One region of the Blautia sp. MB18-30 genome, then DNA from elsewhere that is predicted to be linked to it. Evidence: riboswitches for the same ligand, from Rfam matches in the RefSeq annotation. Region 1 holds a riboswitch; each other region holds the start of a gene.
The links. Region 1 has a riboswitch for cobalamin ahead of nikB (nickel ABC transporter permease). Riboswitches for the same ligand answer to the same signal wherever they lie in the genome.
Positions count from the first base shown of each region.

Region 2: another riboswitch for cobalamin. It lies ahead of NCY57_RS06410 (cysteine-rich small domain-containing protein); the one in region 1 lies ahead of nikB (nickel ABC transporter permease).
Region 3: another riboswitch for cobalamin. It lies ahead of NCY57_RS06475 (sirohydrochlorin cobaltochelatase); the one in region 1 lies ahead of nikB (nickel ABC transporter permease).

Region 1 is NZ_JAMOYY010000026.1:3,603-11,424, forward strand. Features, by position in the region: gene NCY57_RS11885 (ABC transporter ATP-binding protein) at 1-297, opposite strand, end outside; gene NCY57_RS11890 (ABC transporter substrate-binding protein) at 312-1,880, opposite strand; gene nikC (nickel transporter permease) at 1,939-2,769, opposite strand; gene nikB (nickel ABC transporter permease) at 2,770-3,708, opposite strand; cobalamin riboswitch at 3,893-4,081, opposite strand; gene NCY57_RS11905 (M14 family metallopeptidase) at 4,366-5,325, opposite strand; gene hisIE (bifunctional phosphoribosyl-AMP cyclohydrolase/phosphoribosyl-ATP diphosphatase HisIE) at 5,476-6,756, opposite strand; gene hisB (imidazoleglycerol-phosphate dehydratase HisB) at 6,775-7,362, opposite strand; gene hisD (histidinol dehydrogenase) at 7,362-7,822, opposite strand, start outside.
Region 2 is NZ_JAMOYY010000010.1:19,185-27,006, forward strand. Features, by position in the region: gene NCY57_RS06385 (aldehyde dehydrogenase family protein) at 1-98, opposite strand, end outside; gene NCY57_RS06390 (class II aldolase/adducin family protein) at 131-1,018, opposite strand; gene NCY57_RS06395 (glycyl-radical enzyme activating protein) at 1,205-1,996, opposite strand; gene NCY57_RS06400 (glycyl radical protein) at 2,008-4,533, opposite strand; gene NCY57_RS06405 (phosphatase) at 4,888-5,604, shown strand; gene NCY57_RS06410 (cysteine-rich small domain-containing protein) at 5,711-5,998, opposite strand; cobalamin riboswitch at 6,267-6,436, opposite strand; gene NCY57_RS06415 (C40 family peptidase) at 6,668-7,822, opposite strand, start outside.
Region 3 is NZ_JAMOYY010000010.1:39,160-46,981, reverse strand. Features, by position in the region: gene NCY57_RS06490 (GerMN domain-containing protein) at 4-951, shown strand; gene NCY57_RS06485 (DNA internalization-related competence protein ComEC/Rec2) at 996-3,275, shown strand; gene NCY57_RS06480 (NAD(P)/FAD-dependent oxidoreductase) at 3,365-4,744, shown strand; cobalamin riboswitch at 5,064-5,238, shown strand; gene NCY57_RS06475 (sirohydrochlorin cobaltochelatase) at 5,401-6,693, shown strand; gene NCY57_RS06470 (hypothetical protein) at 6,815-7,714, shown strand; gene NCY57_RS06465 (ABC transporter substrate-binding protein) at 7,711-7,822, shown strand, end outside.

The DNA of each region.
Region 1 (7,822 bases):
AGGGTTCAGAGTTCCGCCGCAGTCCTGGAAGATCATGGAAATGCGGGTACCCCTTAAATTTCTCCATTCATTCTTTGTATTGGAAAGCAGAGAATGTCCGTGAAACTGAATATCTCCGGTGCTGACCCGGCCACCTCCGCCAAGTGCGCCGAGGACAGCACGGATCACGGTTGTTTTTCCACTTCCACTCTCGCCTACCACACTGATGATCTCCCCCTTCTTCATGGAAAGGTTGAAATGTTCAATGGTAGGTGCCTGTTTTCCGTACCGAACGGAAAGATCCTTGATCTCAAGCATAAATAAGCGCTCCTTTACTCGGCAAGAGTGATATCCTTTGTCAGCCAGTAATAATCCATTGGATACATCTTAACACCTGTTACCTTTTTGTTGGAGAAGAGGTAGGTTGTCTCATAACCAAAGAATACAGTTGCAGCATCATCCATGATATCCTGCTGAATATCGATGATGAGATCTTTTCTCTTGTCCTCATCAAATGTCTGCGCAAGCTCGTCAAGAAGCTTGTCAACCTCCGGGTTATTGTATCCTGCAGTATTGTTTGCAGAGGAGCTGTACCAGTTCTCTCTTAAGTAGTTCTCAGGGTCTCCAGTGTTTGCTACCAGCACGTTCCAGATCAGAAGGTCATACTGACCGGAATCTCTCATGTCAAGAAGTGTCTCATAACTTACTGTATTCAAGTTTACGTTGATACCGATCTCCTTCAGACTGGCCTGTGCTGCCTGTGCGTATACACCAAGCTCGGCACGGCTTGTGTAGATAACAAAATCAAGAACAAGAGGATCTCCGTCAGGAGTTTCTACAAATCCGTCACCGTCAACATCTTTGTATCCGGCCTCATCAAGGATCTTCTTTGCGCTGTCCGGATCATAGGAATTCTCATCCTTCAGATCATCGAATCCAAAGTCAAGTGTTGGAGGAACCGGTGCTTTACCAGCTGTTGCACCACCCTCAAGAAGAGTGTTGCAGTATGTTTCCTTGTCAAGACCACGAAGAAGTGCCTGGCGAAGAGCCTTATCGCTGAGTGCATGATCCTCGTTCTGGTTCATGAATGCATAGGTGGAACGAAGAGACTGAAGCTCCTGGATGTCGTAATTGTCATTTCCCTCAAACTCAACCAGGTTCTCTGTTTTCAGGTTGTAAGCGATATCGATCTCACCTGTCTGAAGAGCCATGGAACGTGTTGTCTGGTCATCCACACATTTCAGTGTAACTTTATCAAGGGGAACTTCTCCATCCCAGTAGTTCTCATTTTTTACTACGATACAGGAATCCGTCGGGCTGAAGGACTCTACTGCATAAGGTCCTGTACAGATCGGTCCTTCCATGGCAAATGTAGAATCATCTACATTTGTATCTACGATCAGAAACAGCGGGTCTGCAAGGCATCCGGCCATGTTTGCATTTGCTCTGTTCAGATGGAAGATCAGGTTCTGTCCGTCAACCTCGAGGCTGTCGAGATCAAAGAATTCCGGAACACGGTCACTCTTTTCAGCGGTACGTTCGATGGAGGCTTTTACCATCTCCGGTGTCATGTCGTCACCGTTGGAGAATTTTACGCCCTCACGGATCTTGAAGGTCCATGTTTTTCCATCGTCACTGTTTTCCCACTCTTCCGCAAGACATGGAACGATCTCACCGTTCTCATCGAATTTTGTGAGGCACTCGCCGATCGCATAACGGGATACAACCCAGCTAAAATACTGCTCTGTCGGCTCCAGTGTATCTGCAAAGCTTGTTACTCCGATGGTGATTTCCTTATCACTTTTTTTGTCACCTTTTGCCTGAGCCACTGTTGCCATTGAAAGGGTCATCATACATGCAAGTGTAGCAGCCAGCACTTTTTTAACTACATTATTTCTCATTTCATCCTCCTAAAGATAATATACTGATTATATGGTGTTGGTTTGTTACAGAGTTGTTTTATTGATCCTGGCGCGGATCCAGTACATCACGGATGCTGTCTCCAAGCATGTTGAAAACAACAACACAGATCACGATAGCGATACCAGGGTAGATCATAAGCCATGGCGCCTTTGCCATGTAGGTTCTTCCTTCATTCAGCATCAGTCCCCACTCCGGTGTCGGCGCAGTTGCACCAAATCCCAGGAATGAAAGGGAAGCCAGCTCCAGCATCATAGTTCCGATATCTGCTGCCGCAGTTACCACCATCTGGGTTACCATGTTGGGAAGAATGTGTACAAGAAGAATTTTCCAGGTCTTTGTTCCGTTTACTATAGCTGCCTCTATGTAAAGACTCTTCTTGACTTTCAAGACCATACTTCGTGCAAGACGGGCATATTTTGTCCAGCTTACAGCCGCAATGGAAATAACGGCATTGACCAGGTTTGGTCCAAGCATACCGGCAATGGCAATGGCCAGTACAAGCCCAGGGAAGGAGATCATCATATCTGCGATACGCATGATCACTGCATCCACAACGCCGCCGAAATATCCGGCAATAACTCCTAAAAATGTACCGATGACAAAGATCACTGCAACCAGACATAAGGTCATGATCAGAGAGGTTCTTGTTCCGAAGATAACACGGGAAAGAAGATCTCGTCCAAGCTTATCCGTTCCGAACGGATGAGCGGAGCTTGGCTCCTGCAGTGATTCGGTCATAACTGCATTCAGTGGATCATATGGTGAGAGCTGCGGCGCAAAGATCGCAATTCCGATCACCACGAGACCCAGAATGAAGAAAAGAGTGAACTGTTTATTTTCTTTGAATGTTCGTAATACCTTTTTCAATTATCTATCCTCCTTAAGTCTTGGATCGAGATAAGTATAGGACAGATCCACAAGCAGGTTGATGCACATGTACAGGATCGCGATCCAAAGTACATAGCCCTGTACAAGAGGATAGTCACGACAGGAAATCGCCTTTACTGCCATATTTCCCATTCCAGGCCAGTTGTAAATGATCTCTACAACTGCAGTACCTCCCAGAAGACTTCCAAGGGAAAGTCCCAACAGCGTTACCAGCGGAAGCATAACATTAGGAAGGACGTGTTTCCAGAGAATGACGCTTTCCTTGATTCCACGCATTCTTGCACCTGTGACATAATCCTGATGAAGTTCCTCCAGCACTGCACTTCTTACCTGTCTGGTATATTTTGCAGACATGGCAAGTGCAAGAGTCAGCGCCGGGAGGATCATGGATTTAAAATCCGTACTGCCTCCTGCAACATTGATCCAGCGAAGCTGAACACCAAAGATGCTGAGAAGGATCAGGCCCAGCCAGAAGCTTGGAACAGATACTCCCACAAAGGTAATTCCTCTCACAAAATAATCCGGGAATTTGTTCTGATATACAGCGGCCAGGATTCCAAGCGGTATGGAAATAATGACCATCATCAGAAGTGCCAGCAACGACATCCTCAGCGTCGGCCAGAAACAGGATACCAGTTTATCTGTTACCGGCATTTTGAAAGAATAGGACTGTCCCATATCTCCTGTAACAACACCCTTCAGCCAGGAACCATACTGCACGAGAAAGGGCTGATCAAGGCCAAGCTCATGTCTTGTCTGTTCCAGAAGCTCTGGTGTAGGAAGATTACCACACTCTGTCAGCATGATCTCCGCAGGATCACCAGGTGACAGGTAGGTCAGTCCAAATGTGAAAAAGCTGATTCCAAATAATACAATGATGATCTGGAGAAATCTTTTTCCTACTTGTTTCTTTGTCACGTTTTACTCCTTTCCTCATTTGATGCGATTTTAACATTGCCGTTTTAATTTAGTTAGATAAAAGAAACTATTGGATTCTTAATATGCAGAATATGCATGGAATTTTAGAAAATTTGCACGAAAAAAGCCCGTGACGAAATACGGGCACACAAAATAAATATGCTTCCTATCTTCCGTAAGAATCATTTTAAAACAATTGCAAGCAGGTCTCCTGACTTAGGATCCTTACCCTCAGACACCTTCCCGGTCTATTTCTCACGCACTCGACCAGTGGTACTTTGTCTGAGGATTTCCCCTTACAGTGACGGGATCGTACCGGATTTACACCGGTTTCCCTATTAATCCTCTCAGAACTTACAACGGCTGATGTGAAAATCAGCAAATGCTGTCAAATTACTGAAACATTATATGATAAAACTATAGTTTATGTCTATGGAAAAATGTTATATTTTTAGAAAACTCATAAATTTTGTTAAAGATGCTTGAATTGTATATATCCCCCATGGGGGATTTGACAATTGGATTTATCTGATCTGCTAAAAAAACACGGATTTTACCTCGCTATTTTTACAAATAGAATAGCAAATGGTAAAACCCGGTTTTCTTACTGTTTCAATATGATTTCAGACAGAAGCGTTCTGAAAAGGTTGTTTACTATCAGGTCAGAGTCTCCGTGATCGCTGCATATGCGATCATTGGTCCGTCTTCAATAATGTTCAGACTGGCTGTCTGATAAAGTACGACTCCGTTTTCAGTTGCAATAGATGTGTAAAGTAAATTTCCATAGTAATCTCTCAGTTCACCCAATTCTTCTCCCTTAAAGAAGTACTCTCCAGGCTTCTTGGATGGATACCAGCATCCGGTATACGGCGCATATTCATAGACTACATTTTCCAAAAGCATCTGACGGTAATGCTTCAGACCATGACATTTCTTTCCCTGGAGATGAAAAACAAGGTGACGGACGTCTCTTTTATCCTGTTCTACTTCCTCCCAGGTCCAGTAGCTGTGTCCGCCTCTTTCGATGAGAATACTTGGAATTCCAAGAGAAGAAGCATAATTGTAGGCGCCACCTGTGGCGGTTGTGGAACGGACCACATATTTTACGCCGATATGCCGTGCCATATGTAATGATTTCTCTGCTGTCTTTTCATCTACAACCCCTACATAATAAACATAGGGATGAAGCTGTTCGAACCCATCTCCGCTATGCAGGTCGATATAATAATCTGCTATGGAAAAAAGCTTTGTCACTATAGCATAGGCAATACGATCTGCAGCTGTTCCCTCAGGATCTCCGGGGAAAACGCGGTTCAGGTTCTTGCCATCCTCATAGACCAGACTCATGGTGCGATGCTCAAAGCCACTGACATTGACCAGTGGAACGATGATCACATTTCCCTTCAGTTCTTCCGGTTGAAATTCTTTTGCAAGTTCCATTGCCGCCTGGATTCCTACATACTCCGCACTGTGTATTCCCGCTGTGATCAGTATCGTCGGTCCGTCTTTCACTCCGCATATCACAGTTGCCGGCATTGCTATGCCGTATCCTGTGATCTTAATTTTCCCCTGTGCCTTCTCTCCTTTTTCAATCACCCAGTCATCAATTTTGATCATTGGTTGTTTCCCTTTTCCTTTTTTATATTTCCGCACTTTTGACGATAAGTATATCATGCCTAACCGAAATTGTACATATCAGAAAAAAGCTTTCGTAACCGTTCATTCTGATCCGACGTACAAAAGCTTTTTTCTTGAATGCTATATAATTTATCTTTTTACCAATTCTTTGGTGATTTCTTCCCAGCTGACTCCTTTTTCCACCATGAGTACCATCATATGATAAAGAAAATCTGAAATTTCGTATTTAATCTCTTCTTTATCCGGATTTTTGGCTGCAATGACGATCTCTGTGCATTCTTCACCGACTTTTTTCAAAATCTTGTCAATTCCCTTATCAAAAAGATAATTGGTATAGGAACCTTCCTTTGGATGTTCTTTTCGGTCAGTGATCACATCATACACATTCTGGAACACGTGAAGTGGGTTGGTATCATCGTACTCTTTTTTCAGCAGCGGTTTGAAGAAACAGGTACGGTTTCCTGTATGGCAGGCTGCGCCAATCTGCTCCACTTTGGCAAGGATCGTATCATTATCACAGTCAATAGTAAGAGACTTTACATACTGTACGTGTCCGGATGTCAGACCTTTGGTCCAGAGCTCATTCCGGCTGCGACTCCAGTATGTCATTTTTCCAAGCTTCAATGTTGTGTTAAAAGCAAGCTCATTCATATAGGCCAGCATCAGTACTTCATCCGTCCGGTAATCCTGGACAATAACCGGAACCATTCCGTCACTGTTTAATTTAAAGTCCGACCATGCAATATTACTTTTATATGTGTTTACCGGAATTCCGGCTTCTTCGCAGGTTTCCTTAAATGTATGCAGATCATTTTCAAGACTGCTTACATAAGCACCGCAAAGTCCGGACACAGCTGGTTCTCCTAAAAGCTCCAGAATGTTCTCAGATCTGTTTTCATCGGTATGAAGAACAATGGAAATCTGAGAAATCTCTGCAATTTCATTTTCGACAGTGTCCAAAGCCAGAACAGTGTCTGCATATGTTTCGATCAGATCCTGATTTTCTGTGAATTCTCTCAGATCAGAGATGCTGATCATCATACGCTCTTTTCCAAAGCGCCGGGATACTTCTTCCAGAAGCTTGATATTATTCTCTTTCGAAAAATTCAGTACAACTTTGGCACATCCCGCATAGATCAGCTTTTTTACATCTTCCATACGTTTGATATTTCCCGCTGCGATCACCGGGATCTCAGATACCTGACAGATATCACGGATTTTTCCGATCGCACGGTCATGCTCTGCATCTGCGGAAGAAAAGTCAAATACCAGAAGCTCATCTGCCCCATTGTCACCGTAAAATTTTGCAAGTGTTTCTACATTTCCGTCTCCGAAAAGATTTCTCTGTCCAAATCCTGTTACCGCCTTTTCTGAATGAAGATAAAGGCATGGGATCAACTGTTTGTTCATAAGTGGTCTCCTTCTGTATCAGAGGCTTCCCTTGGTAGAAAGCACGTCTGTGATCCGGGAATCGTACTGTGTTGCTGCATCAAGGGCTTTCGCAAAGCTTTTAAACATGGCCTCTGCCACATGATGGCTGTTTCCTCCGGAAAGAACCTTGATGTGAAGATTCATTGCTGCGGAATAGGATACTGCATAAAAGAATTCCTTTACCATCTCTGTAGCCATATCTCCTATTTTTTCCGTAGAAAACGCTGCATCCCATCCAAGATAAGGTCTTCCGGAAAGATCTACTGCGCAGAGCACAAGCACTTCATCCATAGGAAGGATACAGCTGCCGTAACGTTTGATTCCTTTTTTGTCGCCAACTGCCTCACGGATAGCGTTTCCAAGGACGATCCCTGTATCTTCAATGGTGTGATGATCATCTACATTCAGATCACCGTGGACTCTCAGCGTAAGATCATACAGTCCATGGCGCGTAAAACCGTCCAGCATATGGTCAAAAAAGCCAATACCTGTATCAATATCGGAACTTCCTGTTCCATCAATATTCAGTTGCAGACGTATCTGCGTTTCTTTTGTGTTTCTTTCGATCAGTGCTTCTCTTGCCATTATTCGTTCTCCTTGTCCTCTTCCTCAAAACGGACTGCAATGGAATTTGCGTGTGCAGTCAGCTGTTCCGATGTGGCAAACTGGATGATGTCCTTGTGGATCTTTCGGAGTGCTTCCCTGGAATAATATACAATACTGGATTTTTTGATAAAATCATCTACAGAAAGTGCGGAGAAAAATTTGGCAGTTCCATTGGTAGGAAGTACATGGTTTGGTCCTGCAAAATAATCTCCAAGGGGTTCAGAGCTGTGCTCTCCGATAAAGATCGCACCTGCATTTCGTACCTTCATCATATCTTCAAAAGGATGCTTTGTGACGATCTCCATATGTTCAGAAGCAATTTCATTGGCAGCCTCAATGGCCTCATCCATATCTTCTGCGATCAGGATATAACCAAAGTTCTCCAGGGATTTCTCAATAATGGCTTTTCTGGAAAGTACCTCAACAAAACCTCTGACTT
Region 2 (7,822 bases), on a different contig from region 1:
TTGAAAACGCCATGTTTTCCGGCCGGAGCATCTGCAATCTGCATCTTTGCCATAACTTCCTGTACAATTTCCTGTACCATATTCTCACTTATTGGCATGAGATTGTCCTCCTTAATATTCCGTCAAAAAATTATTTCAGGCCAAGCTGAGCCATAACCTGTTTTGTGATCTGAGCAACGAGTTCTGCATCGTTGTTTGCAGCAGCCGGAGCCTCACCCTGAGGATCAGCAGCGCTTGTTCCGCAGTCTTTTCCAACGAAATCATACTGATATCCTGGGAACTGTTTGTAGTCCTCACTGTGGCATGCACCACCGCAGTTGTGGCAGTTCTTGCCGTCTTTGTTCAGGCAGAGGCTTGCCGGATGTTTACCAGGCATACCAAATTTACGACGGATCGCATAGAGTTTCTCGATGTTCTCTTTGTCGAATTCCTTCGGTCCGCCAAGGAGCTTGGTCTGATACAGAAGCTGTGCGTAGAACTCTACAGACTCCATCTTCATGTATGCAGCGTTAAGGTCTGTGCTCCATGTAAGTGCTCCGTGGTTCTCAAGAAGTACTGCATCAAAGTATGGAAGGTATTTCTCAAGGTTGTCCGGAATCTCCATTGTGGAAGGTGTACCATACTCAGCGATCGGAACGCATCCAAGAGCGATAACTGCCTCCGGCATGATCGGCTGTGTAAGCGGAATACCTGCGATTGCGAAAGATGTTGCATAGATCGGATGAGCATGTACAACAGATCCTACGTCCGGTCTCTTCTCATATACTCTCATATGCATCTTGATCTCAGATGATGGTTTGAATCCCGGGTTAGCCTGGATCACATTACCCTTGCCATCTACTTTACAGATGAACTCTGGTGTCATGAATCCTTTGGATACACCAGTTGGTGTGCAAAGATATTCATTCTCAGCTATCTTAACAGAAAAGTTTCCGTCGTTAGCTGCAACCATGTTACGGTTGTAGATTCTCTTACCGATGTCACAAAGCTGTTTTTTGATTTCAAACTCGTTTACCATGCTTAATTTCCTCCTTGAGCATTGGATTGCACTATTTTGTTTCTGAGAACATTTTACCCCATACCACAAAATAAGTCAAGGACAATCCGTTGTTTTATGTTGGTTTCTTGTTGTATTTTGTGTTGTTTTTATTGTTTTTTATATTTTCTGTTTGTAAAGGATCTTTTTTCTGTAATCCTGTATCTCTCAGCCGCCGATCTGGCAGTCCAGGCTGCATACCGCATGCACTGCATTCTTTAGCATCTGCATATGTTCTGCTGTAGGCGGAAGGATTCCTTCCATTAAATAGGGTCTGCCAAGTCCTTCATATTTATCCTGCCCCAGTCTGTGGTACGGAAGAAGATGGATCTTGTTTACGCCCGGAAGGGATGCTGCAAATCTTGCGATCGCCTGGATCTCTTCCACAGAATCATTAAATGTGGGGATCACCGGAACGCGGATCACCAGTCTGGTTTTTCCGTAGAGCGCAACCCTTCTTGCATTCTCCAGCATCAGTCCGTTGGCCCGTCCTGTGAATTCTTTATGTTTTTCCTGATCCATATGCTTGATATCCATCAGATATACATCCAGATAGGGAAGTACCTGTTCGATCTTTTCCCATGGGGCACAGGCCATACTTTCTACCGCTGTGTTGATCCCTCTCTCCTTTGCCGCGCGAAGAAGATCTCTGGAAAAGTCCGCCTGACACATACATTCCCCTCCGGAAAGGGTGATCCCGCCTCCGGAACGATAATAATAGGCACGGTCTTTTTCCACCTCTTCGATCATCTCACGAACTGTCACGTCGCGGCCGATCACTTTATCTTCTCCCAGAACCTTCATGTTCTGGATCCGGTATTCCTGTGATTCCGGATTACAGCACCAGCGGCAGCGAAGAACGCAGCCCTTCAGGAACACGATGGTACGGATACCCGGTCCATCGTGTACTGAATATTTCTGAATATCAAAGATCCTGCCCTTTGTATCCAAATAGTCCATTCGTTACTCCTTTAGAAGCCCTGCTCAGTACGTCTGATGATATCGTCCTGCAGAGATCTGGAAAGTGTAGTGAACAATGCGCTGTAGCCTGCAACACGTACAACCAGATGTTTGTACTTCTCCGGATGCTTCTGTGCATCCAGAAGTGTTTCTCTGTCAACAACGTTAAACTGCATATGCATACCCTTCTGATCAAAGTATCCGCGGATCAGTGCTACGAATTTCTCCAGTCCTTCTCTTCCTGCAAGTGCTGACGGATGGAATTTCTGATTAAACAGTGTTCCGTTGGATACGATAAAATGATCCAGGCGGGATACAGAAGTTGCCGCAGCTGTCGGTCCCTTCACATCCTTACCGGCTGACGGGGAAACACCATCTGCTACCGGAGTATGTGCGTAACGGCCATCCGGTGTTGCACCGGTCTGTCCGCCAAGAGGAACGTTTGCAGATACAGGATAAAGTCCTGCCTGATAATGTCCGCCTCTCGGGTTCATATATTTCTGAAGCGGCTTGGTGTAAGTATAAGCCACATCTCTTGCAAAATAATCCACATCCGGGATATCGTTTCCAAACTTCGGAACCTCCTCGATCATCTTGTGGATCTCTTCGAATCTTGCTTTCTTCTCCGGAGATGGCTCTGTTCCGAGAGCTGCTGTCATAACAGCTGTTGCGGTCTGCTCATTTACGCTGATGCCATTCTCCTGAAGCTTCTGCATAACGATGGTGGTGATATCTGCTGCAGACTGTGCATCGATACCCTTGCCGTAGTTCCATGCCAGAGCCTCCTTCAGCTCTTCCATGGTCATCTTCTTTTCTTCATATACAAGTTTGCGGATCGCATACAGAGAATCTGCCATGTTTGCAATACCAAATCCCTGAGGACCTGTAAAGTTATAAACAGCTCCGCCTTCCTGAACGGATTTGCCTCGTTTCAGGCAGTCATCCACCATACAGGAAAGGAATGGAAGCGGACATCTCTCCGCATGTGCCACATCAATGGCATTATCAGCATTTACAAGCAGGGAAATGAAATATTCCATCTGTTTCTTATATGCATCATAGAACTCATCGAAGCTCTTCATCTCTGTGACATCGCCGGTCTGGACACTGATCTGTACCCCTTTGTCCATACCATTAGAGAAAACCATCTCCAGCGGACGGCACATGTTAAAGAATGCAGCGTCATGCCAGCCCTCTGTCTTACCTGCCTTCTGCGGTTCTACACAGCCGATGATGTTATATTCTCTGGCATCTGCAAGAGAAAGGCCGCGGTTCTGCAGTGCAGGAATGATAACCTCATCATTGTAATAAGCCGGAAGTCCGATTCCTGTTCTTGTAAGCTCTGCAGCCTTGATCAGGAATTCATGTGGTGATCCGTTCCATACTCTTACAGAAAGAGACGGTGCCGGAAGGTGCACATGCATAGACGCCTGGATGCACATAAAGGAGAGATCATTGGTCACATCCTCGCCATCCTTGTTCTGACCACCTGCGATCAGGTTCTGGAAAAGGCTGTAGCCTGCAAAGCCTTCTGCAGATGCAGCATCACGGCATTTATTCAGGTCGTTTAATTTTACCCATATACAGTCCATCAGTTCCTGGGCAAATTCTCTGGTAAGATTGCCTGCTTCCATATCACTCTTGTAATACGGATACATATACTGGTCAAAACGTCCCGGAGAAATAGAATGTCCGCTGCTTTCCATCTGGATCAGCTGCTGTACAAACCAGAAAGACTGGCACGCCTCATAGAAGTTACGGGCGCCCTTCGCCGGTACGCGTGTACAATTGGATGCGATCTGAAGGAGTTCCTGTTTTCTGGTCGGATCCTGACACTGATATGCCATCTGCTCTGCGAGCTCGGCATAACGATGTGCATAGTCAATAACTGCCTGACAGCTCATGATAACTGCTTCCAGGAAACGGGATTTCTTTGCGTAATCACCATCTCCTACATTACACTCATCCAGTTCCTTCTGAGCTTTGGCAATGATCCCTTCATAACCGATCGCCAGAACTTCTTCATATTTAACGGTTACGTGTCCTACACCATTGTAGAAATAGTTTCCAGGTGTAAAAATATTGTGGTCAATGGCAAGAATCGCTTCCGGTGCCATGTAGGATGTTGCAAGCTCACTGGTAGTCTTGCCTTTCCAGTATTTATGTACCTCACGGAGCTCCGCCTTGGTTTCCTCCGCAATATAAAATGGATCGGCTGTTCTGGTAGCCACTGTATCCAGCTCATCCTCCAGCCACTGGAAAGAATACTCCGGAAACGTCTGACATCCTCTCGGCGCCAAAGTGCTGCTTCCAACGATCAGCTCCTCATCACGGATGATGATCGGAATGTTGTGCAGGATGTGGGCAAATGCCTTGGCTCTGCGGGTGATGATCGGCTCGTCTTCTGTTGCTTTGTAAGACTCTGTGATCAGTTTTGCTCTGGCAGATTCGATCACCGGCATCTTTGCATAAAGATTATCTACAAGATGTGTGATCCTGTCTGTTTTCGGAACATCTGCTATATGAAATTTCTCCATGATTCTCCTTTCTCATAACCGGTTGTTTCTGATGATCTGTCTGCCTCTACGCTTCCAGAACCGCTCCTGTCCGGCTATGTGCTCATGTAGTTTTATTATACCTTACCCCTACTTCGATGTCAACGAAATCCAACATGTGTTTCTAGCTGTTTTTGTGGTTTTTATCGGTTGCGCCCTGTTGATTTTATTTGTTTTTTGTATTTTTATGTTTTTCTCTATTGACTTTGTTTTTCTGCTCTGCCATACTTGGATTTATATAGGAATTCCTTTGTTTTTCAGAAAAAATTTATGCAAAGTGGACATTCGTATTCCGCTCTGTCACATGTTCTCAAACAGTAAAAGAGGTGTATTTTTATGTATCTTTCTGATATGCATACCCACTCCATCGCCAGTGGTCACGGCACGGAATGTACCATCACCAACATGGCACGCGCAGCTGCCGAGAAAGGTCTCCGGCTTCTCGGGATCACTGATCACGGTCCCGGCACTCTGGCAGCCGGAACTTCCTCCTATTTCCGCAGCCTTACCTATTCTCCCAAAAAACATTTCGGTGTAGAATTACTCTACGGAATTGAACTGAATATCCTTGACCGCAGCGGAACGGTAGATTTAGATCAGGAATTATTATGTAAACTTGATTACGCCATTGCCAGCATGCATGCCTGGAATTACCGCTGCGGTACCAGAGCCGAAAACACAGAAGCTTTTATCAATGTAATGAAAAACCCCTGTGTAAAGATCCTCGGACATAGTGATAACACTCATTACCCGGTTAATTATGATGCGCTTGCAAGGGCTGCCAGGGAAACCGGCACGATCTTTGAGATCAACGAAGCTTCTCTTGCACCTTATGGCTATCGTGGCGACACAAGAGAAAACTGTTTCGAGATCCTTCGATGTTGCCGCAAATATGATCTGCCGCTGCTTCTTTCCAGTGACAGCCATGGCCCGGAGCATATCGGAGATTTTACCTGTGCTGCTGAGTTTGTTCATCAGGCCATGTTTCCGGAACAGCTGATCCTCAACAACCAGATTCCCAGACTCAAGGTTTTTCTCCAAACCAGAGAATGATCTTCTGTATCTTTTCCGACAGATAACAGATATTGTCCCCCAAAACAAAACAGGCCAGTTCAAACACAGGAATATACATTTTCCTGTATCTGAACTGGCCTGTTTTTTATTTTTCCCGCTGCTTCCGTACAATTTCCGCAAGCTCGCTATATTTACCTGTAACATATCCAAAATTTTCTCTTCTGTGAGGAAGCTTGCATTCGGTGCAATCTTTGATCCCGCTTTCCGTAAAGCGGAAATTACCACCACATTTATCTCCCAGTGCATATAAAGGGCAATAGCAGAACAGACAATTAAAATTCTCCGGATTTGCTCCTTTATGGCACGGAAAATACTCACAGTTTTTGTGGCTGAAGTAAGAGTATTCTTTGCCTTCCCAGTATGGTTTCTCCATGGCTCTTTTCTCCTCTCCTGACATAACCACACATAATTTTTTCCTATAAAAAAAGAGGTAGCGATGCCACCCCGGGGTAGAAATATAATCCGTTCATGAGTGCGCGGAGGGAACGAATGTATCCGGAGTAGTATCGCCTGCCATTTAATCATGTATAATTCATATGAACAGGCGCATTCCATAAAAAAATGCCTACTCTCGTAAAAAAGTAGACAACGTCCCAGGGGTGCGGAGTCCCTGAAATGGTTGTTACACTTTACACGGAAGTTTAACCTCGCCATAACAAGCAGGTTTCCTGGCTCCGGGATCATGGCTCCTCTCTCCTTCTCATACATACGTACAATGGACTATGAGATTCGCTCCTCCGTTACAGTGACCGGATCGCTCAGGTTTCACACCTGATTCCCTTTTCTGTGGACTTCTGATAATCAATATATAACTGTCAGCTATCCTCAGCACTTGCTATGTTCAATATGGAATTATACTGACATCATAATAACATCCTGTTAATTATATGTCAATACTGTTTTTAAAATTTATACATTTTTGAGCATATTTTGTTGCTGTTCATTCCGTTCCATGGGTTTTCAATATTTTTCCTGCCGTCAAAAACAGCCCGACAAACTGCTGTCGGGCTGCTGTATTTTTATTTTCTGTTGTACGTTCTTATTATACAAGACGTCTTACAGATACAATTGTTCTGTATGTAGCATCATTGCTAATCTTGATCCCGTCCTGAGAGTTCGATGCATGAACGATCTGGCCATTACCCATGTAAATAGCCACGTGCCCGCCATAGCAGATCAGATCTCCCGGCTGTGCATCTGCGTAGGATACTTCTGTACCTGCATTCTGCTGCTCATAGGAGGTTCTCGGAAGGCTGACTCCGAAGTTCGCATAGACACTCTGTACAAATCCGGAGCAGTCTGCACCATTGGTAAGGCTTGTTCCGCCCCATACGTAAGGATTCCCCACAAACTGTGTAGCATAATTCACAACAGAAGATCCGGAACCACTGCTGTAAGAAGAACTGTCACTGGCTGAGGATGTGTCCTCTTCATTAGATGTGTCCTCTGCACTTTCTTCAGATGCATCTGTGCTGTTATCGTAATCTGCGTCTGCATTATCCTCTGTATTCTCAGTATCCTCGGACGCATCATCATTCTCACCATTGTCTGCATCTTCATCCACAGCCTCGGTGTCATCTTCAGCAGTATCCTCATCTGCATTCTCGATCACGTCGCCGTCCTCATCGTACTGTCCGTCTTCGCTCTCGTCCGCCTCATCCTGCTGTGCTTCCTGCTCTGCCTGGCGTCTTGCTTCCTCTTCTGCCTCAGCCTGCGCTCTCGCTGCTGCTTCAGCCTCGGCCTGACGTCTTGCCTCTTCCTCTGCTGCAATACGCTCAGCCTCTAATCTCTGAAGCTCTGCAGTCTGCTCTGCAAGAAGGTTGGCATAATCTGTAGCCTGCTGCTGTGCGTAGGCAATCTCATTATCATAATCTGCGGATGTGGCACGCTTCTCATCCAGCTGTGCCTGCAGGTTCTGGGACTCTGCCTCATATTCCTGCTTCATTCCCTCCAGCTCTGCCTTCTCCTGTGTGTACTGTGCCTCCAGGTTTGCCACCTGCTGGATCGTATTGGAATATTTTTCAAGACTCTTACGGTCCTGCTCATAAGTTTTCTGTGTGTACTCTGCTCTTGTAAGAAGGTCAGACAGGTTCTCTGCATTCAGCATCATCTGGAACCATGCATCGTCTCCACCCTTCTCATAGAGATACTGGATACGTTTCTTCATTGCCTCATACTGTTTCTGCTTGGCATTTTT
Region 3 (7,822 bases), on a different contig from region 1:
AGCATGAAAAAAACGATTTTGATCATCTGTGTGGCCGCTGCCTGCATCCTTTTTGGTCTGGTTGCTTTCATAGGTTTGTCGGGAAGAAATAAAAACGAAGAACAGCAGTATAGATTTTATTATATCAACAGCGATGAAACGAGACTGAAAGAAGAAAAATATACTCCGGAGAAGGAAACAACAGAAGTGATGCTGCGCAATTTTTCCGAGAGTCTGAATAACCGTGAGACCCGGGAAGACGGAATCTCACTTTTTCCGGATGGGGTAAAGATTTCTTCTTATTCCATACAGGATGGAGTCCTGAACGTAGAATTCAATGAGGCCTATGATAAAATGTCACGTACCAGGGAACTTCTGGTGCGGGCAGGTATAGTGAAGATCTTTTTACAGGTTCCAGGAGTAGATTCTGTGGAAATCTATGTGGGTAAAAAGCCGCTGACAGATACCAGGGGTGAAGAAGTGGGAGCCATGAACAACGACACCTTTGTGGAGTTTTCCGGGTCCGATGGGGATGTGTACAGCTATGACACCTTTACTTTGTATTTCACAAATAAAAACGGAGATAAACTGGTAGCGGAACAGAGAAGTGTCCGCTACAGACGAAATCTTCCGAAGGCTACGGTGGTTTTGGAGCAGCTTGCAAGAGGTCCGCTGGAAAAAGGACATTATCCTACAATACCGGAGAATTCAGAGGTACTTTCCCTGACGAGAGCAAACGGAATCTGCTATGTGGATTATAATTCCGTATTTCAGGATTATGCGCTGGATGTTTCGGAACAGATTGCCGTGTATTCGGTGGTAAATACGCTGATCGCGGCAACGGATGTGGACAAAGTTGAGATTTCCATCGAAGGAAACAAGGAAGTGACCTTTGGCCAGAATATGCAGCTTTATAAGTTCTATGAATGGAACGACAGCTTGCTGGCACACACAAAGGCTAAAAAAGAATAGAAAAAATAAAACATTTCAAAATATCAGAAAACGGGAGAACATTTATGGCGAAACGGCCGATGTGTCTTTTGTGTTTTCTTATGATGCTGAGTCTTGGCACACTGGAGCTTATGGGGATTTCTCTGATCAGGGGGAATCCCCTTCCGTTAAATGTGCAGGAACAGATCGAAGCGCACCCTGGTTCCATGATCTGCGGGGAGGTGGAACAGCATGAAAACACAGAATTTTCCCAGTCTGTTTATCTGAAAAAAACATATCTTATCCATCAGTCAAAAAAATTTCCAATTGAAAATGTAAGAATATTCCTCAAAAAAGAAGAAGATCTGAAACCCGGAATGCGGATACTGGTCAAAGGAACGCTGAAAAGAGTGGAAGGCCCTGCGAATCCTGGGGGCTTTGACAGCCGGCAGTATTATGCCTGTCGTCATATTTATTATTTTATGAAGAACGCTGTGCTCCAAAAGAAAACAGCAGTGTATTCCGGCTACAGGCAGCTCCTTTTGGAGATAAAAGAAAGCTGCAGGCAGATTCTGAAGGAAGCAGCAGGAAAAGATGCGCCTGTTTTTTGTGCCATGACGCTTGGAGACAAACAGGAGCTGGATCCGGAAATACAGATGCGCTATCAGCTGGCCGGGATCATACATATCCTTGCCATCAGCGGGCTCCATATCAGTATTCTGGGAATGGGACTTTATAACCTTCTGAAGAAGATGGGACTGGGAATCTGGCCTGCCGGGATTTTTTCTCTGGGAGTGATGCTGCAGTATGGGATCATGACCGGAGGGAGTGTTTCCACCATGCGGGCAGTAACTATGTTTTTGATCGCCATGGGAGCCAGGATCACCGGACGGATCTATGACATGATGAGTGCTCTTTCCGTAACTGCCATGATGATCCTTGTGGAATCTCCGGCCTATCTCCTGGACAGTGGATTTCTTCTGTCCTTTGGCTGTGTTCTGGGAATGGGGATCGCTGCGGAAAAGCTCTGTGCTCTTGCAGGAGCGGAGAAAAAATGGACAAAGGCACTGGTAAGTCCTGTAGCTCTTCAGCTTGTAACGCTGCCGGTGATGCTGAAATTTTTCGGAGAAATCTCTATTGCCGGATTTATCCTGAATCTGCTGGTGCTTCCAAGCGTGGGTTTGGTACTGACTGGAGGAATGGCGGCGCTGCTACTGGGGATTTTCAGTATTCCTGCGGCAAAACTGGTAATCCTGCCGGCAAGGGTACTGCTGCTTTTTTATGAATATCTCTGCAGTCTGGCAGGAAGATCAGGATGGAGTACCTGGATCGGAGGGGAGCCGGAAATATGGCAGATTCTGGTATATTATGGCTTTTTGATCACAGTTCTGTTTATGGGGCAGTATATAAAAGAACAGCTCCGGAAGAAAAAAGCAGTCAGTGAGGAAACGGAGTTATCAGAGGAGCGGGCGGAAGCAGGTTGCCGGAAGCTACATGCTATCCGGATAACAGCCGGTATTTTTCTGGCAGTCGGAATCCTGATACTGGGATATCATCCAACAGGAAGTCTGAAGGTGATCTGCCTGGATGTAGGACAAGGTGACGGTATCCTTGTGGAGACTCCGGAGGATCACCATTTTCTGATCGACGGAGGAAGCAGCAGCCAGTCGGAGCTTGGAAGATACTGCCTTTTGCCGGCATTGAAAAGTCAGGGGATTTCCTGGCTGGATGGGATTTTTATTTCCCATACAGATCAGGATCACATCAACGGTGTGAAGGAGCTTCTGGAATATATGGGAAAAGGTCTTACAACCATCCGGGCCGGATATCTGATCCTGCCTGCCTGGGCGGAAAGACCAGATGCGTGGAGGGAGCTTGCAGAGGTAGCAAAAACAGCCGGAGTTAAGGTCATGACAGCAGGAAAAGGGGATGAGCTGCCTTGCGGCAAAGTATCTTTTTCTGTTCTGTGGCCGGAGAAAGATGCCACAGGAAAAGATGTGAATGAGGAAGCTATGGTGATGGAGTTGTCTTTTGGAGATTTTCAGATGCTTTTTACCGGAGATATCGGTGCAGATACGGAGAAAAAGCTTCTGGCAGCCGGGGGGCTTGAGGATGTTGACTGTCTGAAGGTGGGACATCACGGTTCCCGTTATTCTACCACAGAAGCATTTCTTGAGAAAATAAAGCCGGAAGTGGCGATCATTTCCTGTTCGCTCACTAACACCTACGGACATCCGTCACCGGAAACCGTAGAGCGGCTTAAAGCGGCCGGAAGTCAGGTGGAATACACCATGAAAAACGGTGCTATTACCGTGGAAACAGATGGAAAAAAGCTTAAGATCGGAAGGTTCCGAAAAAACAGGTGACTTTTGAACACACTTGTTGTAGAATAGACAGGGTTTATGCAAAAACAAAGTACTGAAAATGTGCAATACAAGATAAGGAGTTTTTATTTATGAAATATGATGTACTGATCGTAGGAGCAGGTCCCGGTGGAATCTTTGCGGCCTATGAACTGATGAATAATGATCCGGAGAAAAAGATCGCGGTTTTTGAAGCTGGTCATCCTCTGGAAAAAAGAAAATGTCCCATCGACGGAAAGAAAGTAAAATCCTGTATCCACTGCAAAACCTGTGCGATCATGAAGGGATTTGGCGGTGCAGGCGCTTTCTCCGACGGAAAATATAATATCACCAATCAGTTTGGCGGAACTCTGTACCAGCATATCGGCAAGGATACAGCCACAGAGCTGATGGAATATGTAGATAAACTGAACCTGATGCATGGCGGTGAGGGAACCAAACTTTATTCTACCACAAACAGCGAGATCCGTAAGCTCTGCCTTCAGAACGGCCTGCATCTTTTGGATGCATCAGTCCGCCATCTGGGAACAGATATCAACTATGTGGTGCTTCAGAACCTCTATGAAAAAATGAAAGACCATGTGGACTTCTATTTTGACGCATCTGTTGACAAAGTAGAAAAAACTGAAGACGGTTATGCAGTTTTTGTAGGAGATGAGCGTTACGAGGGAACTTACTGTATCATCTCCGCAGGACGAAGCGGAAGTAAATGGATGGAGACGGTATGTACAGAGCTTAAGATCCCGACTCTTTCCAACCGTGTGGACATTGGAGTCCGTGTGGAGCTTCCGGCAGAGGTTTTCAGCCGTCTGACAGATGAGCTTTATGAGAGCAAGATCGTTTACAGAACTGAGAAGTTTGAGGATATGGTCCGTACCTTCTGCATGAACCCGCGAGGTGTTGTCGTGAATGAAAATACCAACGGTATCATCACAGTAAACGGTCACAGCTACGAAGATCCGGCAAAGCATACCAACAATACAAACTTTGCCCTTCTGGTATCCAAGCATTTCTCAGAGCCGTTCCATGACAGCAACGGATACGGTGAGAGCATTGCAAGACTTTCCAATATGCTTGGCGGTGGTGTTATGGTACAGCGGTTTGGAGATCTGATCCGCGGAAGACGAAGCACAAAAGCCCGTATTGAGGAAAGTTTCGTAACACCTACACTTTCTGCGACACCGGGAGATTTAAGTCTTGTTATGCCGAAACGTATCCTGGATGGCATCATCGAGATGATCTATGCTCTGGATAAGATCGCACCGGGAACCGCAGATGATGATACTTTGCTTTATGGCGTTGAGGTTAAATTCTACAACATGGAGGTCGAGATCGACGAAAATCTGGAAACCTGCCACAAGGGTCTCTTTGTTATCGGAGACTGTAGCGGCGTGACCCATTCTCTGTCCCATGCATCTGCCAGCGGAATCTACGTAGCCAGATACCTGGAGCAGGAGTATTTTAACAGATAAACTGCAGAGCAGTTTATCTGTTATGAGCAAGTAGCGAAGCGGATTGCGAATATCCAGTGTAAGACAGTCCTTTTCTGATATCAGGGTGATGACAGAAAGGGGCTGTTTTTTATGCAGGATATGCATGAATATTGGAGAAAGTATTCTGATAATAACTGACAGATACAGGGAGAAAACCGGTTACTGTTCACTGGTAATATTTCGTGAGGTGTTTTTTGTGAGCGAAGATCACAGAAAACCGTGAATCGTCTGACATCAATCTTGACAAATTTGTGAGTTTGTGGTAAAAGTTAGATAACCAGGTAAAAGAAAATATGTGCAAATGTTATAATGATAAGGTTGCATCCAGTCGGATGTGCAAAAGAGAATCCGGTGAGAATCCGGAACGATACCGTCACTGTGAAAGGGGAGCTGCTTTTATAACCACTGGGAGACCGGGAAGGGAAAGCAGCGTGGAACCAAGTCAGGAGAACTGCCTTATTGTGAGATCCAGGGATTCGCGGTTTACGAATCGGTATTCTCCATAACAATACAGAACTTCTTTTTATGTATTTGTATTGCGCAGAGAATCATGTGTGAGCAGGCGGCCGCAGAGAGCTGCTGCTTTTTTGTACATATCAGTATTCTGGAAATACATGAAAAGAGGACAATGAGAAATGAAAAGAAAAACAATGTTAGCTCTGATGCTCGCAGTTTCCATGACATGCTCTATGGGTGCGGCTACAACAGCAATGGCAGCAGAGGATTCTGCTACAGAAGAGAACGCTGAGGCAGCTGATACCACAGAGGCTTCTGATGCAGATCAGGAAGCAGCAGATAATGTAGCAGCTCTGATCGACAAGATCTATGTACAGGAAAGAAACGACACAACAGATGAGGACTGCAAGGCAGCCAAAGAAGCATGGGATGCTCTGACAGATGCTCAGAAAGAACTGGTAGAGGGTGAGAATGCAGATCCGGATTATTTCGGACGTGACACAGGAGATGCTTCCAAGGACGATCCGCGTAACCAGGATGAGATCGGTGAGAATGAACTTCTTGTTGTAAGCTTTGGTACTTCCTTCAATGACAGCCGTGCAGAGGATGTCAAGGGAATCGAGGATGCTCTTGCAGAAGCTTATCCGGACTGGTCTGTAAGAAGAGCATTTACAGCACAGATCATCATCAACCATGTAGAGGCAAGAGATGATGAAGTGATCGATAACATGCAGCAGGCTCTTGACCGTGCAGTAGAGAATGGTGTTAAGAATCTGGTTGTACAGCCTACCCATCTGATGCATGGTGCTGAGTACGATGAGATGACAGAAGCGATCAATGGCTATAAAGATAAATTCGAGTCTGTAGCTATCGCAGAGCCAATGCTCGGTGAGGTTGGAGACGATGCAACTGTGATCAATGATGACAAGAAAGCCGTTGCTCAGGCGATCACAGATACGGCTTGCAAAGAGGCCGGATTTGACAGCATGGATGCAGCAGCTGAGGCTGGCACAGCATTCGTATTCATGGGACATGGAACATCTCATACAGCTAACGTTACATACGATCAGATGCAGACACAGATGGAAAACCTTGGATTGAAGAACGCATTCATCGGTACTGTAGAGGGTAAGCCGGAAGATACAGCCTGCGACAAGGTTATCGAGAAGGTAAAAGAAGCAGGATACAAGAACGTTGTTCTTCGTCCGCTGATGGTTGTTGCCGGAGACCATGCAAATAACGATATGGCCGGTGATGAGGAGGATTCCTGGAAGAGCCAGTTTGTAGCATCCGGAAACTTCGATAAGGTTGACTGCCAGATCGAGGGTCTTGGAAGAATCGAAGCAGTTGAGAAGCTTTATGTAGAGCATACAAAGGCAGCCATCGATTCTCTGGGAAGCACTGAGGAGTCCGCAGATTCTGATGCAGCAGCAGATACAGAGGCTGATTCTGCTGAGGAGTCCGCAGAATAATAAATATAAAAATATCTGAGTGAGTTCAGATACCTATAAGAAATCAATGTAACTGCCCGGAAAGATCAGGAAGACTGTTTTCCGGGCAGATTGCTGTATCTATGGAAGGGAGAAGATTATCATGAAAAAACGCTATGTAAACTTAATTCTTGCAATGGCAAGTGCATCAGTCCTGGTGCTGGGCTCTGTGCCTGCGATGGCAAAAACAGATGAAACAAAAACAGAGTCCGGTGAGGAAGCAGAAGCTTCCGAAGAAAAGGATACAGATGCAGCCAAAGCAGATACCCTGGAAGATGGCGTTTATACAGCAGAGTTTGGTACAGACAGCAGCATGTTTCATGTAAATGAGGCCAATGACAAAAAAGGAGAGCTCACGGTCAAAGATGGCAAAATGACCATCCACGTAAGTCTGGTTTCCAAGAAGATCGTTAACCTGTTTGCGGGAACTGCCGAGGATGCCCAGAAGGACGGAGCAGAGATCATTGAGCCGACCACAGATACAGTGAAGTACAGCGATGGTTATACAGAGGAGGTTTACGGATTTGATATCCCGGTACCGGCCATTGGTGAGGAATTTAACGTGGCGCTCCTGGGAGAAAAAGGCAAATGGTACGACCATAAAGTCAGCGTAAAGAATCCTGTAAAAACCTCTGACGACAAAAAATCCGAAGGGAAAAAACCGGAAGAGCTGAAGCTGGAGGACGGAACCTATGAGACGGATGTAACCCTTACAGGCGGAACAGGAAGAGCATCTGTAGAATCTCCAGCTAAAGTAGAGATCAAGGACAAAGAAGCTACGGCAACCATCATCTGGAGCAGTCCGAATTATGATTACATGATCGTGGACGGCGAAAAATATGAGCCGGTGAACAAAGACGGAAACTCCACATTTGAGATCCCGGTCACAGTCTTTGACGCAGAAATGGAAGTGACTGCAGATACTGTAGCCATGAGTACTCCTCACGAGATTGAGTATACCCTGAATTTTGATTCTTCGAGCATGAAAAAGGAAGAAAAATGAAAAAAATAATTTCATACATATTTCTGACGCTGACCCTGATCCTGGGGTGTGCTTTTGCAGTGCAGGCAGCAGAGACAGAACATAAGCCTGCGGATATTCCAGGCCTTA